DNA from 2 places in the Mesorhizobium sp. RSR380A genome. Region 1 is predicted to be linked to the other one. Evidence: predicted binding sites of a transcription regulator. Region 1 holds the regulator's gene; the other holds the start of a gene.
The links. Region 1 encodes LexA, which represses DNA repair genes until DNA is damaged. Its sites were predicted from a motif close to TGTTCNNNNTGTGTTCNG; they were not measured.

Region 1 (3,424 bases):
TGCTACGCAGGGACCGCCGCCGCTGACCGCGCGGCTCTCCTCGGCAATCGAGAACGCGCGCGAAAACATTGCCGACCATATCAGGGGCAAAATCGGCGGCGCCGAAGGCGAGATTGCCGCGGCGTTGATTGTCGGGGTGCGCGCCGGCATCCCGGACGAGGTCAACGAAGCGATGCGGCGCACCGGCATCTACCACATCATCTCCATCTCCGGCCTGCACATGGCGCTGGTTGCCGGCACCATCATGGCGTTGCTGCGTGGCGCCTTTGCGCTGTTTCCCGATTTCTCTTCGCGCCGCCCAGTCAAGAAATATGCAGCAGTGGCAGCACTCGTCTCCATCGCCGCCTATCTCGTCATTTCAGGCGTCGTGGTTGCCGCCGAGCGCAGCTTCATCATGCTGGCGGTCATGCTTGTCGCCGTGCTGTTTGATCGCGCCGCACTCACCATGCGCAATCTGGCGATCTCCGCCATTGCCGTCATCCTGATGTCGCCGCACGAGGTGGTCGGTCCCAGCTTCCAGATGTCGTTTGCTGCCACCGCCGCCCTTGTCGGCGCCTATGCCGGCTGGGCCGATTACCGCGCCGACAAGGTGAGAACGCCGCCGGCAAAGCGCTCCTTCGTCGGCTTCCTGTCGCGAAAATTCGCGCTGGCCATGGGCGGCCTCGCCATGACCTCGATCATCGCCGGCAGTGCAACCTTGCTGTTCGCCATCTGGCATTTTCAGCGTGTGTCGCCGCTCAGCCTGATCGCCAATCTGGCCGTGATGCCGATTGTTTCGTTGATCGTCATGCCTTTTGCCGTGCTCAGCGCACTGGCGATGCCGTTCGGCGCCGACGGGCCGTTCCTCTATGTGATGGGCAAGGGTCTGATGGCGATGATCGCTATATCGGCCTGGATTTCCGAGCGCTCGCCGGTCGACGCCGTCGGGCTGATCTCCATCCGCTCGGTGCTGTTGGTGGCGGTCGCCCTCGTCATCGCCACCATGGCCACCACCTGGCTCAGGTTGGCGGCCGTGCCTTTCGCGCTGGCCGGCCTGTTGACGGTGCCGCAGGTGCTTACGCCCGACGTGCTCATATCCGAGGATGCGCATCTGGTGGCCATGCCGATCGGTGGCGGCGAACTCGCCCTCAACCGCGAACGCTCCAACGAATTCACCACGGACAATTGGAAACGGGCGCTGCGGGCCGAAACCATTATCCCACCTGAGATTTTCGAGTCAACAGATACGCGGTTCGATCTCGATCCGCTCGATCTGCCGCCCGGCTCGCCCTTCTATTGCACCGGCGATCTCTGTATCGCCCGGCACCCTTCCGGAGCCATTGTAGCGCTTGCGAAAGACCGCAAGACGGCGCGGCCGGCCTGTGCCTTCGCGAGCCTGATCGTCATCGATGACGCCACCGCCTACAATCCGTGCCGCGACCCGCTGGTGCTGGTCGTGACGAAGAAACAGCTGGCCCGCGACGGCAGCGCCGCCGTCTTCTTCGATCCGCAATCGGCAGCTGCAGCGCCAACCATCCGCTTCGCCGTCGACAAGCCGTATCGCCCCTGGCACGAGCAACGCCGCTTCTCCCGCGAAGCGCGCGGCCTGCCGCCTTACAACCAGCGTGAAAAGTACAAACCCAAGCCGGCTCAGTAGCGCCGGATCAATCCGACAAGCTTGCCCTGCACCTTCACCCTGTCCGGTCCAAAAATGCGGGTCTCGTAGGCCGGGTTGGCGGCTTCCAGGGCGATCGAGGCGCCCTTGCGGCGGAAGCGTTTCAGGGTCGCTTCCTCATCGTCGACCAACGCCACCACGATCTCGCCGGGGCTGGCTGTGTCGGCATTGCGGATGATGACCGTGTCGCCATCGAAAATGCCGGCCTCGATCATCGAATCGCCCTTGACCTCGAGCGCGTAGTGTTCGCCGCCCATGATCATATCGGGCGGCACCGAGATCGAATGGGTCTGATGCTGGATGGCGTCGATCGGCACGCCGGCGGCGATGCGTCCCATAACCGGGATTGAAATCGCGGAAACGGCATCGTCATTGCCGGCCGACATCGAACGCGACGGCGAGCCCGGCTTGATCTGGCGGCCGAGACCGCCTTGGCCCAACGCGCCTTGTCCTTGGCCGCCTTGCCCTTGGCCGGTTTGACCAAGACTGCCCTGAATGACGCTCGGCGAAAACTTCCTCGCCGCATTGAGGCCTGGTGCGATCGAGTCGGGCAGCCGCAGCACTTCCAGCGCGCGCGCCCGGTTCGGCAGCCGGCGAATGAAACCGCGCTCCTCAAGCGCCGTGATCAGGCGGTGGATGCCGGACTTGGAGGCGAGGTCGAGCGCTTCCTTCATCTCGTCGAAGGACGGCGGGATTCCGCTCTCCTTCAGGCGTTCATGGATGAACATCAGAAGCTCATGTTGTTTGCGCGTCAGCATCGCGGCCCCCAAGGGTTCTGAAACCAGAATCAGAAAAAACAAACCCAGAACAAACACTATCTGTTCCAGTTGTGTTCCGCAACCTTTTAAAGTTTAATGAATGTGTTGACGTTTTGTTCAGCGTAACGTTCGGCGCTGCGAGCGCCGCCTGCGCCCAGTTGCCAGCAACGGGGTGAAACGAAGACAAAGTGCCCTGCGTCGTCGGCTACGATCGCCGCTTCCTTTTCGGACGGGGCTGCGCAGCATCCGCGCGGGGTTCTCTCTGGGCATAGACCCGCAGCGTGTAGCCGATGTGAGCGGTCATCAGAGTTTTCGCACGTTCGACGTCGCGATCGAGGGCCGCTTCCATCAGGGCGGTATGGTGTTCGATCGCCACGGCGTCGCGCAGGGCCGCCACGGCCTTCCGGTGTCCGTCCGTGCGGCCGGCGGCGGCGCGCAGCGTCGGGGCCAGACCCAGAAAGCGGTGATGGCGATGCAATTGGTCGGAAATCGTTGCATTGAAGCGCAGCAGCCAGCTGGATGTCGCGGCACTGAGCAGCGCCGCATGGAAGGCATCGTGTTTTTCGTACCACGCGTCGACCGCATCATCCGATGGATCGTCGAGAACAGACCCGCACCGTGAGAGACGATAGTGGGCGGCAACGACCGCGTCTTCCCACTCACGGTCGCCCTTCTCGATCGATTCCACCAGCAGGGGCAGTTCGACCACCAGCCGCGCACGTGCCAAATCCTCGAGCTCCGCCCGAGAGACGGGAGCGACCGCAAACCCGCGGTTGCTGATGGCGGTCACAAGCCGTTCCGCCTCCAGCCGCGACAGCGCCTCGCGCAACGGCGTCCAGCCGATGCCGTAGGTGTTGCGCAGCGTGCTCAGCTTCAACGGCGCGGCAGGCGCCAGCCGGGTCGCAAGAATATCGCGCCTGAGCAGGCGATAGGCCACTTCCGTCTTCGAGGTCTGCTCGTCATCCAGCATCGTGATCCATCAGACATAAACGCTCGGGCGGATCATTATATA
Region 2 (3,424 bases), 2.7 Mb from region 1:
GACACTCTTCAATCCTTCGGCGGGAACCGTCGGTCGAAAAATCATCGACCACCACGCATTCGAACGCAGTGTATGTCTGCGCCGCTACGGATCGGATCGCAGTGTCGATGAATGCCTCTTGATTGAAACAGCCTACGCAAACGGATACGGTTGGTAGCGCGATGTGAGAACCAGCTCCGCTTGGGACGATGTTTTCTTTCAAGAGGCGCTTCTCCGTACACCAGATTTGATCGCCTGAGATATTCCGTCGATCAAATGGCGGTGTTTCTTTGCCAAATTTCTCTCTGTCGAAGCGAGTTTTGCCCCGCACTCAAGATCGCAATTGCCGCATGTTGACCCTACAGCACGGGTATCGCCCTCCTACCAAATTCGAGATTGTCAGAGCCATGCTGCGTCATGGCCACAAACTCAGAAAAGGGCACCCTTCCGCGAATTCGCAACCTGCTCTTCAGGCCAGTTTGCTGTCTGACGATCCGTTCATATCCTATTCGGGAATGTCCGGTACGCCGCTCGGATTAGCAAGTCATATGCCTTTCCTTCCACGCGGCCACCGCGCCTGGTTTCTCATCTCGCCAACCTGGTCCATCGAAAACAGTGCTAGCGTCAAAACCATCCGGACCTATGCCGTTCTGCATAGACTCAAGAACCCCCGTCACTCGCTAATCTTCCTGTCCAACACTCAGGCCGAGGCTGATCTGTTGAATCAGTCCGGCGAGGCCGCCGTCCTGCACAACAAGACGTCAACAACCTCCGAACACATATTCAGGCCTCTCGATGACGTCCCTGTAGAATTTGATGCAATCTACAATGCGCAACTGGCTCCGTGGAAGCGCCATGACTTGTCGCTTGGCATCCAGCGTTGCGCATTTGTCTTTTATCGAGATTCAAGCGGGTCCTCTAGTATGGAGTCGGAAAGAGCAAGAGTAAATCGGCACAGGGAGCTCGCGCCGCATCACGTCTTTATCAACGAGTTTGACGGCACCGGCAAGCCTATCCGACTGGCGCCGGCTCAGGTGAACATGCATCTCAATCGTGCAGCCGTGGGAATTTGTCTCTCTGAAGCGGAGGGGCCAATGTTCGCCAGCACGGAATATCTTCTCGCGGGACTTCCCGTGGTCACGACGCCGAACCGTGGTGGCCGAGACCTTTATCTGGATGCCGACTATTCGCTTACAGTTCCACCCGATCCTCGATCCATCGCGGAGGCTGTCTTGGCACTGAAGGAGCGGCGAATACCCCGGGATTACATTCGTTCGCAAACTTTGAAACGAGTTGAACGGGACCGCGGGCGGTTCATAGACCTTGTAAATGAGATTTTTCTGGAAAGCGGCTCTTCGCGCCGGATCGCCATGCCCTGGCCTTTCCGATATCCTGTCATGGAGTGGCTTCCACCCCAAATCGCAATCGATCGATCGCTTTCAGGTGCGGTCGATGCCTTCGTCACCGCTTAGACGGCAACAGCCTCGGATTGCCGGAGGAACTCTGTCGCCCTCTACCGGGCACAACGCGGCTGCAACCAGCACGGCTGCGTGTTCCTGTAATGTTCTTGCCTTGGCCTGAAATCTATGGTTGTCTTGTCGTGACGTCGCTCGCGGCCTGAACTACAAGGTCGAGGCGAAGCCGGTTTCCGGGGGCAGGGCAAATGGTGGCGCGGGTTCGCACGGTTGCTTTCCAGGGCATCGAGGCCGTGCCGGTCGATGTCCAGGTGATGATCGCGCCGGGCAAGGTCGGCATGCAGATCGTCGGCCTGGCCGACAAGGCGGTGGCCGAAAGCCGCGAACGCGTGCAGGCGGCGCTCCATGCATCCGGCCTGTCGATGCCGTCGAAGAAGGTGACGGTCAACCTCGCTCCAGCCGATCTGCCCAAGGAAGGCAGCCATTACGACCTGCCGATCGCGCTCGGCCTGATGGCAGCACTCGGCGCCATTCCGGGAGACATGCTGGCCTCCTATGTCGTGCTCGGCGAATTGTCGCTCGACGGCACCATTGCCGCGGTTGCAGGCGCCCTGCCGGCGGCGATCGGCGCCAATGCCGAGGGCAAAGGCCTGATTTGCCCGTTCGGCTGCGGGCCGGAAGCGGCCTGGGCGGGAAAGGATTTCGACATATTGGCGCCGCGCAGCCTGATTGCCATCGCCAATCATTTTCGCGGCACGCAGGTGCTGTCGCGACCCGAGCCCGGCATTCATGTCTCGGCCCGCGACCTGCCCGACCTCTCAGACATCAAGGGCCAGGAAAGCGCCAAGCGGGCGCTGGAAGTGGCGGCGGCCGGCGGCCACAATCTCTTGATGGTAGGGCCTCCCGGCTCGGGAAAATCGATGCTGGCGCAAAGGCTGCCTTCGATCCTGCCGCCACTGGCGCCGAAGGAACTCCTGGAAGTCTCGATGATCGCCTCGGTGGCGGGCGAGCTCGGCGAAGGCAAGCTCACCGACCGGCGGCCGTTCCGCGCCCCGCACCATTCGGCTTCGATGGCGGCAATGGTCGGCGGCGGCATCAGGGCGCGGCCGGGCGAAGTATCGCTTGCCCATAACGGCGTCCTGTTCCTCGACGAGTTTCCCGAATTCACGCCGCAGACCTTGGATGCGCTGCGCCAACCGCTGGAGACCGGCGACTGCATGATCGCGCGCGCCAACCACCGCGTCACCTATCCAGCGCGCATCCAGCTGGTGGCGGCGATGAACCCGTGCCGTTGCGGCATGGCCGGCGAGCCCGGCTATCGCTGCCTGCGCGGCGAACGCTGCCGCACCGACTACCAGGCGCGCATTTCCGGCCCGTTGCTCGACCGCATCGACCTCAGGATCGAGGTACCGGCGGTCTCGGCCGCCGACCTGATCCGGCCCGACCGAGCGGAGAAAAGTGCCGCCGTCGCCCAGCGCGTGGCGCGCGCCCGCACCATCCAGCGCGAACGGTTCGAGCGGCTCGGCGTGACCAGCGCGACCACCAACGCGCATTGCTCGCCTTCTGTTATCGAGGACATCGCGATGCCGGATGCCGCCGGCCTGTCTCTGTTGAAGGACGCCAGCGAAAAGCTCGGCTTTTCCGCGCGCGCCTATCATCGGGTGCTGAAAGTGGCGCGCACGCTGGCCGACCTCGAAGCCAGAGAAACCGTCGGCCGCATTCACCTGGCCGAGGCGATTTCCTACCGCATGATGTCGGGGCGGGTGGCGCAGGCGGCGTAACGCTCCTCCTTGAGGGGAAGGTGGCCCCGAAGCGGCAGGGTGGGGGTCGCCGAAGAATGGTCGATCTTTTTGGAGCCGAGCCGAGAAAGGGCCTCTGCAATGACATTGCTTGTAGTGTCGTCCGAAGGGAGTCGCCGCACTTCACGCAGGACCCCACCCGGCCCTTCGGGCCACCCTCCCCTCAAGGGGGAGGGAAACGCAGGCGCTAATTCGCCCGCTCTTTCGCCTTCAGCTCCAGCCGCCGTGCGT

Region 2: ACYG9Z_RS14520 (YifB family Mg chelatase-like AAA ATPase) is a predicted target of LexA. The motif match lies at 1,531-1,548, and genes of this name have one in related genera.

The regions. Positions count from the first base shown of each region.
Region 1 covers NZ_JBTTIB010000001.1:5,684,869-5,688,292, forward strand. Annotated here, with positions in the region: gene ACYG9Z_RS27635 (ComEC/Rec2 family competence protein) at 1-1,636, shown strand, start outside; gene lexA (transcriptional repressor LexA) at 1,630-2,412, opposite strand; gene ACYG9Z_RS27645 (GntR family transcriptional regulator) at 2,618-3,382, opposite strand.
Region 2 covers NZ_JBTTIB010000001.1:2,989,750-2,993,173, reverse strand. Annotated here, with positions in the region: gene ACYG9Z_RS14530 (glycosyltransferase family 2 protein) at 1-202, opposite strand, end outside; gene ACYG9Z_RS14525 (glycosyltransferase) at 387-1,451, shown strand; gene ACYG9Z_RS14520 (YifB family Mg chelatase-like AAA ATPase) at 1,643-3,175, shown strand; gene ACYG9Z_RS14515 (malate synthase G) at 3,381-3,424, opposite strand, start outside.